DNA from 3 places in the Paenibacillus sp. Y412MC10 genome. Region 2 is predicted to be linked to each of the others. Evidence: riboswitches for the same ligand, from Rfam matches in the RefSeq annotation. Region 2 holds a riboswitch; each other region holds the start of a gene.
What was found. A riboswitch is a leader RNA that binds a small molecule or an ion and turns the genes downstream of it on or off. The one in region 2 is predicted to bind thiamine pyrophosphate.

Region 1: linked by a shared signal. The riboswitch ahead of GYMC10_RS21270 (YkoF family thiamine/hydroxymethylpyrimidine-binding protein) and the one ahead of GYMC10_RS03070 (ABC transporter substrate-binding protein) in region 2 are both predicted to bind thiamine pyrophosphate.
Region 3: linked by a shared signal. The riboswitch ahead of GYMC10_RS26720 (ECF transporter S component) and the one ahead of GYMC10_RS03070 (ABC transporter substrate-binding protein) in region 2 are both predicted to bind thiamine pyrophosphate.

What each region holds. Positions count from the first base shown of each region.
Region 1 is NC_013406.1:4,895,633-4,898,906, reverse strand. It holds gene GYMC10_RS21280 (class I SAM-dependent methyltransferase) at 1-185, opposite strand, end outside; gene GYMC10_RS21275 (nucleotidyltransferase domain-containing protein) at 328-1,026, shown strand; gene GYMC10_RS31985 (hypothetical protein) at 1,143-1,238, shown strand; gene GYMC10_RS21270 (YkoF family thiamine/hydroxymethylpyrimidine-binding protein) at 1,312-1,914, opposite strand; TPP riboswitch at 2,000-2,102, opposite strand; gene GYMC10_RS21265 (nitroreductase family protein) at 2,285-2,887, opposite strand.
Region 2 is NC_013406.1:721,866-725,139, forward strand. It holds gene GYMC10_RS03060 (ABC transporter permease) at 1-119, opposite strand, end outside; gene GYMC10_RS03065 (MTH1187 family thiamine-binding protein) at 116-409, opposite strand; gene GYMC10_RS03070 (ABC transporter substrate-binding protein) at 497-1,528, opposite strand; TPP riboswitch at 1,650-1,759, opposite strand; gene GYMC10_RS03075 (VOC family protein) at 1,934-2,317, opposite strand; gene GYMC10_RS03080 (GGDEF domain-containing protein) at 2,576-3,274, shown strand, end outside.
Region 3 is NC_013406.1:6,082,010-6,085,283, forward strand. It holds gene GYMC10_RS26715 (ABC transporter ATP-binding protein) at 1-606, opposite strand, end outside; gene GYMC10_RS26720 (ECF transporter S component) at 599-1,228, opposite strand; TPP riboswitch at 1,320-1,432, opposite strand; gene asd (archaetidylserine decarboxylase) at 1,598-2,401, shown strand; gene GYMC10_RS26730 (oxidoreductase) at 2,465-3,274, opposite strand, start outside.

The DNA.
Region 1 (3,274 bases), 2.9 Mb from region 2:
ATGGCGGTCACTTGATAACCCATCTCCGAAAGATGGCAGGCGGTTCTGCCGGTTCCGCACCCTACCTCCAAAATGCGGCTGCCCGGTTGAATGGGATAATTCTTCAGCATTCTGAGGGTCGCCTCGAATCCTCCCGGGTGGGCACTGCCCATGCCTAATCTGGAGAGCATGTGAATGTAATTCATCTCATCTATCCCTTCTTCCTTATCGTCAATGCGGGTAATCGTTTATTTACCATATGATTCAGGTACGTTTGGGGTTTTTGTTGAATTTAATATTTTGAGCCCTTTTTTGTGGCGGATGAGAGAATTACTGGAGGAAACGGCCATGAGACTGGAACCGATGGAGGCAGCGATACGCGTCATGCAACGAAATTATCCCCACTGCTTGCTTGCCGTACTTGGCGGCAGCGCGAGCAGTGGTGAATATAATGAACATTCCGATCTGGACATCATCATCATTGAACGGGACGGATATGACTTCAGCAGGAAGACGATCGAGGCGCATGGCTGGATCGCGGAAATATTCATATTGTCCTTATCCTCCTATCGCGAATATTTCGACGAGGGAGTGCTGGCGGCGAATCCGTCTTTGCAGCGGATGGTCGCCGAAGGTACGGTGCTGCGTTCGTTGCCTGAGGGAGAAGAGGTGCGGGCGGATGCCCGGAATGATTTGAATTACGGCCCCATGCCCTTGTCGTCGAGCGATATTGCCGAATACCGCTACATCCTGACCGAGTTTTTGCTGGACTTGACAAGTCCCCGCAGGGAAGGCGAAAAATGGTTTACTGTACACAAAATAGCGTCGACTCTATGCGAATTCGTGCTGAGGGCAAACCGGGAGTGGACAGGTGAAGGAAAGATGCTGTTCCGTTTGTTCAACCGCTATAGCCCAGCCTTGGGGGATCGACTGGAGGCAGCGCTTCTGGCGATTTATCGGGAGGACGATCCTGCGGACCTTATTACATTGACGGAGGAAGCGCTCAGCCCGTACGGAGGCAGGCTGCTGGTCGGTTATGAGGAATAAATAAGCCCTGCATAAAAAAAGAGGGGGGACATTAGCCGTGACGCTCGCCCGCCATAAGCAATAAGATAATAACGTGATTAACTCACGTCATTCTTTTAAATCCAGGAGGGATCTTCATGAGCGGAGCATACGGCGGCGCATGGGGCAATTCAGTAGGAACTATATTGGTTCTCTTTATCCTGCTCGTAATCATCTTGAGTGCTTGGGTTTAAACACCTTCAAAATTCTTGCCTGCAATTGATAAAGGCCCGGCGCGTGCCGGGCCTTTATCTGTTGGAAAGGACCTTAAGCTTTGGCTTTGGGGGATGGGCTGTGGGCCGAAACCACCGCGGTCATGACCAGATGGCTGCTGTCGGATTGAATCGCATGTTGGAACGCGTCTTCGAGTGATCCGAACACCCGGGACAACGCCCCGTCCAATCGGCTGGCGTAATGAACGCTTTCACCGAATGTGCCCGCTGCCTTCGCACGATCCACTTCTGCGTAAATGACATCCATGTAATTGGCGCTACCCATCGGGTAAAGCGCGAATTGGCAGGCCGTTTCGATATCGGCGTGTTCCCCGATATCGTGGTTTAAGCGGGTCGAATCCTCATTCATATACGCATCGGCATCCGTATCGCCTGGGCAGCCGATAGAATAAGTACCGTTAAACACAGTGTGCACGCCGCTAGCCGCGGCATGAGCGAATACTGCTCTCGTCACATCAAACACATGCTCCGCACGTCCGCGAATACAAGTGCTCACATCATCCGTTTGGATCCAGACCTTTTCCGAATCCACGGAACGAAGCGCCTCCGTGATCACTTCCACGAACCGATCCGTCATGGGAAATACCGAGAACCGGCATCCCACGATCCGGCTCGTTCCGCATACAAGCTCATTCATAATTTTTATTCCTCCCCATTGTATAAGTCCACGCAAAAAAACCGCACCCCATGAAGAAGTGCAGTTATGCCTACGCAAAGAAATAAACATAAATGCTACACTTCCCCACGCTAGTATGATCTAGATCGGGTGATAAGGGTTAACGGCGGTCCGCCGTCTCTCAGCACATGGCACCCCTAGTACAGCCAAACATCAAATATGCAGTTGGTATCAAGCCGGCTCCAAGAACTTCTGAAGATCAGAAGGCGAAAGGCCTGCTTCCTGTGTTATTGTATCGCTTTGCCGGCAGGTTTTCAATGGCAGGGCACCATAAAAAAGCCGCCTATTCCAATCCTCAGGGCTTGGGTAGGCGGCTTAGGCCAGCTATGGCTTACTTGTATACCTTCACGCGATCTTCAAGCGGCGCAAATTCTTTTTCGCCCGGATCTGCAACCGGTTTGCCGAAAGGCATTTGAGCGATCAGCTTCCAGTTTTCCGGAATGTTCCATTCGGACTTCACTTTCTCGTCGATCAACGGGTTGTAATGCTGGAGGGATGCGCCCAGGCCTTCTGCCTCGAGGGACGTCCATACCACGAATTGCAGCATGCCGTTGGATTGGTTCGACCAAACCGGGAAATTGTCGGCATACAGCGCGAACTTTTGCTGCAGGTCGGCAACTACGTTATTGTCCTCGAAGAAGAGAACAGTGCCGTATCCAGCGCGGAATGCGCCCATTTTTTCAGCTGTGGATTTGAAAGCCTCTTCGTCTCCGACAACCTCTTTCAGGATGCCTTCGGTCAGGTTCCACAGTTTGTCATGCTGTTCGCCAAGCAGTACAACGACGCGTGCGCTTTGGGAGTTGAAAGAAGACGGAGTATATTTAACGGCTTCGTTAACAATCTCCTGGATGCGTTCGTCGGAAATGACCGGGTCTTTGCTGATGGCATAATGGGAACGGCGATGCTTAAGTGCTGCTGAAAAATCTTTAGACATTGAAAAAAACCTCCTGATGTAATCATGTTTGCATAAGCCTGATAACAAAGATGTCCTTTAATTCAAGCAAATATGCATGTTGAGTTGAATTGCTGTCGTTGAATTATCATTCCACATTAACTTACGTTTAGTTAGAAATAATAATTATGTTAGCATATTAATATAACTTAGAGGGAATGTCAACGCTTCGAAGGAAAGTTAATTTATATTTTTTATACCCGGTTACTGAGAATTAAATCAGCTTCTACATACTTATGTATTTCGGGAACCGCGAATCCAAGCGGCTCAGCCTCGGTGATATAAAGTTTATCTCTGCGAAACTCCTTATTATGAACAAATCATGAACAAATGATACTTGGATGAACCAATTAAATGATTTTCATTCTC
Region 2 (3,274 bases):
GGCGCTGGCAAAATATACGGCTCTATATCGAATACCGATACCGCGGCCTGCCATACCGTCAAAAAGAAAAGGACCGCCGCAGCGGGCGGCCAAACGGAGCTCCACCAGCCTTTTCTCATGGACGGTATTTCTCAGTCAGCTTATCCATGCTGATGCCGCCCGGATGGTGCACGATTTTGACCTGGGATATGACGCTGGGACTTCCCGCTTTCACCAGCGCCTCATGCATGCGCTCAACGATCATCAGCAGCTCGGAAAGCTCTCCTTCCAAGGTGGTTTCGAGCGCATGGACCTCGTATTTCACGCCCGACTCTTGAATGACCCGAATCGCTTCATCCACATAAGGAATGCTGTCGCCTCCATCCGGCGTTCTGGGTATCACTTGTATGCTCAAGAGGGTGTTTGCCATCTAAACTCATCCTTTCATGCAAGCTATATTGTAATGGAAGAGAGCCAGCCTGCCGGACAGGCGTCTCTCTTCCTAATTAAATGCATCCTATGGTTTCTCCGGTAAAAATTCATTGGTGAAGGCGCTGTCCGCATCAAGCTCCTTCTCGAGCAGCTTGCGTTCAAACATCCAGTCTGCATACCCCGACCATACTTCGGCTTTCTGCTCGCCCCAGCGGGCAGCATCATCCTGATAGCGGGGACTCAGCCATTTCTGGCTGGCAAGAACCAGCTCGGCATCCAGTTCGGGAACGGCCTTCGTCAGCAGGGCAGCCGCATCCTCAGGATGTTGAATCGCATAGTCGTATCCTTTTGAGGTCGCCCGCATGAATGCTTTGACAAGCTCCGGGTCCTCCTGGATCAGCTTCTCGTTCGTTACGATCACCGGCGTGTAATAGTCAAGCTGCTCGGAGTAGTCCTTCACATAGATCATGTCAAGCGGCTCGTTCCGGAGCTCGGCTTCGATACCGGTCCAGGCATAGAAGATCCAGGCAAAATCAATATCGCGTTTGACGGCCGTAAAATAATCGGCATCGCCCATGTTAACCATATTTACTTTGCTGACATCGGCACCGTCGATCTCCATGATGGATTTCATGACGGCTTCCTCAACAGGCGAGCCCCAGCCGCCGTAGGATTTCCCTTCAAAATCGCCAGCCTTGACGATCCCCTTGTCCTTGGGGGCGGCAAAGCCGGATGTATTATGCTGAATAATCGCCGCAATGGAGACAAGCGGCAGGCCTTGGGTTCTGGCAAGCGTGACGCCTTCCTGGTAGCTGATGCCAAACGGCACCTTGCCGGATGCGACCAGCGTATCCGTTCCGCCCGCCCCCGGCTGGACGATCTGGACGTTAAGCCCTTCTTCCTCATAATACCCGAGCTCCTTGGCTGCATACAGTCCGGTGTGGTTTGTGTTGGCCGACCAATCGAGCATCAGCTGTACGTCGCGGAGCTTTTCGGCTGCCTGGCCGTCTGCGCCTTCGGTACCTGTATTTTCGTTCTGTCCGCCTGTACCGCATCCCGCCGCAACCATCAGCAGGGCGCAAGCGAGAAGCAGTGCCATCCATTTTCCCTTCTTCATCGTGTCTTCTCTCCTTTGAATTCTCTTTCTCTTTCTATGACCTCGTTAACTCCACAAAAAAAGCGCCCTGAATGATATCAGGACGCATGACGGCGTAAGTGTATACCACGGCAAATCATAGCTGCCGCAAACATGGACTTCCTACGCTGGCATTACCCAGATCAGGTGTAAGGGTCAGTATCATCGGATACACTCTCAGCCGGCCAAATTCCAGCTCCCCCGGGATTTATGAAGTTTCGGACGTTACATCCGTTATTATAGTCCTAACGCAAAGACCTGTCTAGTTCGGAAGGGATGCGAACGAGGCAGGTCTTCGTATTGGACATGGCTTGTGCGGTTGGAAGAATGAACCCCGTTAACCATTCACGGGATGAAGCATTTTGAAAGGAACCTGTTCGCCAGCGGTTAGCGCTGGAAGAACTCAATCCATTCTCCTTCGGGACCGTGGACGAAGAAATAGCGGTACCCGTTCGGAAGCGTTACGATTTCTTCGTCAAGATGAGGTACGGCCAGTCCCTGTACGCGCACATATTCCGCTTCGATGTTATCGGTGCTGACGGCGAAATGATGGACGGTGCCTTCTGCGGGAAGCGTGTCGCTGTAACCCTGGATAAGCTCGACTTCCGTTTCGTCGCTGCCGTTAAATCCGAGGAATGCCAGCTGGATGACGCCATTGGTATGGGTAAGGCGATCTTTCAGTTCAAGTCCGACGACGGTTGTGTAAAAAGCAATCGTGGCTTCAAGGTCCCGGACGACAATGCCGACATGATCCAATCGTTTCTGTGACAAGGCTAAACACCCTTTCCGATTCATATGAGATATGACTGAAATATTATCATATAATTCCTATACGTCAAGTGGGTCTTGAGGACGGAAAGCTTTTGGAGGGCGATGGTTTAATAGAGTAGAATCGATGGTCTTTCTTTCATTTCCTCATCTTTACTTTTAGGTGGGTAAAAAGTATCATGAGAACTATAACTATTAATTCAAAAGACCTAACAAACAAGCATTGAAGAAAGCTTGCCTTTTGGCCGAGGAGGAATGCTTATGAGTCCAACTCCAGCAGATCATCTGTGGATTCGACTCGCCATCATATATGCATTCATTCAGATAATGACCGTTCTGTGGATGCCTGATGCTTTATTGCTTCAGCGTGTTCTAGTCATTATGGCTTCCGCTGCCGCTTCCGTCTATTTACTACGGATCAGTCGGCATTACGAGCCGCATCTTCGAAGGTTTTGGCTTATCGTAAGTGCCGGGCTGATGGCGGATGCCTCGGCTCGAATCATCGATGCTTGTTATTTTTGGCTGGGGAAAGAGAGCGCTTCCCGGACAATTTTGACTCAATTATTCTGGGGATTCGAAATCATCCTGTTTGCAGGTTCCCTCATTTATTTGTTCCGGCACGTACAAGGTTCGTTTCGGGGAGTGCGGTTTATGCTGGATATCGTGATCGTTGGCATAACGGTCATGACGGTAGGCTGGGAATATTTCATCAAGCCCGAGCTTAACGGTTTGGCGAATGAAGCCTTGTGGGGAAAGCTGTGGGTTGACATGCTGTACCCGCTGTGCGCAACGGTGCTTATTTTCTTCACCCTGGTGTTGTATTTTAACACAGGGCAGCTAAGGAAACGGGCAGTCTTCCTGATATGCCTTGGCGGGAGCATGTACATTGCCGCCGATGTTCTGCATATGTATCTCGTCGATTATAAGGGTGTTGAAGTTCGTTCATACCTGTACCCACTG
Region 3 (3,274 bases), 1.8 Mb from region 2:
CAGCGTACGCCCTTCCGATACGGCCTTCACCGCTGACCAGATTTGCTCCCTGCCTTCCGGGTCGAGCAGGGCGGACGGCTCATCGAGGAACAGCACCTCCGGCTCCAGCAGAAGGGCCGAAGCCAGCGCAAGCCTCTGCTTCATCCCCTGCGACAGATGACCGATCGGCATATGCAGCTCCTGAAGGTCAAGCCCAACCTCATGCAGGACGGCTTGCATTCGCTCCTTCATCTCGTCGCGGGGAACGCTGAGGTTCTCCAGCACGAAGGCCAGCTCTTCATCCACGTACGGCATGCAGAACTGGGTATCCGGATCTTGGAATACATATCCCCAAGAGCGAGGCACCAGCTGGGCTTCGCATTTCATCGGCACCTCCGTGGCGCGGGGAATCATCCCGCTAAGCACCTGAAGCAGCGTAGATTTGCCGCAGCCGCTCGGACCGAGCAGCAGCACCTTTTCCCCGCGGGCAGCCGAGAAGGACAAGTCCTTAAACATCAAACGCTCCTCGCCCGGATACTTCAGGCGCAATCCCTCCACATGCACGGCCTGCTCCGTAACCGCCTCGGCGGTTGAAGACGAAACCAAGCGGGCGGCGGTTTTAGACATGGCGCGGATCATCCAGTGCTTCATAATCCTTCTTGGACGCAGGGCGCAGCAGGGATGTGACGCCCGTACGGTCCAACGCTTTGGCCAGCAGCAGCATGAGCAAGCCGGCAATGACGGCGCCGCTGAGAATCCGCATGCCATACTTGGCAAGGAACATCCAGGTCTGAAGATCATCGGTATAACTGTAATAGAAGTCCATCACCATCGAGCCGACCGCCGCGCCGGCCCCGGCAATCGCCACCGTCCACGCCGAGGTGCTCCGGTAACGGAACGCCGCGAATACCAATTCCGCGCCCAGCCCTTGAATGAGACCGTACAGCAGCAGCGTCAGTCCCCAGCCGCTCCCGAACAGCACTTCCACGTGGGCCGCCGCCACCTCCGCGATGATGGCCACTCCCGGCTTGCGGATCAGCAGGTAAGCGAGCGTGGCCGCTGCGAACCACATGCCGTATAACAGTTCATCCGCTTCGAAGAACAGCGGTTTCAGCAGATTGTAAACCGATCCCCAGAAGTGATAAATGACGCCAAGCACCAGCGATACCAGCACCGTCACCAAAATATCGCTTAATCGCAGCCCTTTTCTAGGCTGTACCCCCAATTTCTCTTGCACAGACGTTCCCATAACAACACATTCCCCTCTCCACCGCTTTTTTTGTATAAACACAACAAAAAACCGTCTGGAAAAACGCGCAGACGGAAAAATAGGCCCTATGTAGGCAGGGTCGGATATTCTCTACGCTGGCATTACCCAGTTCAGATTAACGGTCAACAGCGGATAGCAGCTGCAATCTCAGCCTGATTCACTCAAGCCCCCGTATTCCCTATTCGGTTTCATGTTAATCTTAAAATACACATTCGTTCCCCAATTAGCAAGAACCTTTTTTCAAAAATGGCTATTTATTGATTTCCGGCTCATTCTATGTCAATATCAGAGTGATTGGCTTTTCCACCAACGTTTTATTGCCGACACCTATGCACAAAGGAGAATGACATGGCTAAACAATTGCTGCGTCTGATGACCGAGCTGTCCTCCCGCAAGTGGCTGTCCCGCATCATGGGGCATTGTTCCCACAGCCGGCTGAGCCGTCATCTAATACCTGCATTTATACGAATCTACCAAATCCCGGCGCATGAAGCGGAGAAGGAGATCCACGAATACCGTTCGCTGAACGAATTCTTTTCCCGCCGGTTAAAAATAGGCCTCCGCGCCATAGACGACACCGCCGATGCCATGGTAAGCCCCGTCGATGCCACGATTTCGGCGATGTGCGCCGTCAACGCCGGCACCATCCTCAGCGTCAAGGGACAGGATTATACCCTGAGCGAGCTGCTCGCCAAGTCACCGAGAATGGAGAATTATATCAACGGTTATGCATTCGTATTGTATTTAAGCCCCACCGACTATCATCGCATACATTCCCCGGTAACCGGCATTCAAGCGGAAAGCGAGCATTTGAAGGGCCGGGTATACCCCGTGAACGATTTTGCGATGACCCATATCCGGAACGTGCTCAGCCGCAACGAGCGCCTCATTACCTATATTGCCCATGAATTCGGCGAAGTTGCGGTCGTGAAGGTCGGAGCCATGAACGTAAGCAGCATCCGTTATGCCGACGAGAGCGTGAAGAAATACGACATTGGCGACGAACTTGCGTACTTTGAATTCGGCTCTACCGTCGTGCTCTTGACGGAGAACGGCACGTTTACACCCCGCGGTGACTTGGAACCGGGCTCCAAGGTGAAGATGGGAGAACTGCTCGGTTTGCTGCACCCTTCCACAGCCCGAAAAGGGTAATTCCTTTCAGCTTCCAAGCATGCGCTTTAAGCTAAGTCCATGAAACATTCGACGGATGAAGGATTACCGCCTGCTCAGCAGCCGGTAAATGATCCGCTGAAACAGCCGATCTGGCAGCAGTCCCTTGATCCGCGCGGTCAGCCGCGTGCCTCGGGGCAGCGTATAGCGGAACCTCGGTTTGGTCATGGACGATATGCTTGCCACAAGACGGGCTACCTCCTGCGGATCCCCGCTTTCCTTGGCCGTCCGCTCGGAATAGTCCAGCACGCCCTTCAGCAGATCGCTGTAGGGTGATCCTTCCTTGACCGCCAGCTCCCCAAAACTCTTGTTCCAGATCGGCGTGCCGTAGGCACCGGGCTGGACCAGCACGACGTCGATCCCAAAGGGCATCAACTCCATGGACAGGCTCTCGCCGAACCCCTCCAGCGCAAATTTGGAAGCGGCATAGGGACCATAACCCGGAAAGCCGACCCTGCCGCTAATGCTGCTCATGAGAATGATTTTAGACCGTCCGGTCTTGCGCAGCAGCGGGAGCATATGCTGCGTCACCGATACGGTCCCGATGAAATTCGTCTCCATCTGCTTTCGCCAGCCCCCCAGCGGCACTTCCTCCACCATGCCGCCCACCGCCTCGCCGGCGTTGTTCACCAGCACGTCCAAGCGGCCGAACTTCTGCTCCAGCGCCGAAGCAGCAGCCTTGACCTGCTCCTCGGCACTTATATCCAATCGGAAGATGTGAATACGCCCGGTAACATCTGCTTGTTCAGCCTGAGCCAACAGCTCTGCTGCCGCCTCAGGTCTGCGAAGACCCGCGGCCACGTCATAACCTGCTTTTGCCAGCTCCAGACTGATCAGCAGTCCGAACCCGCTTGA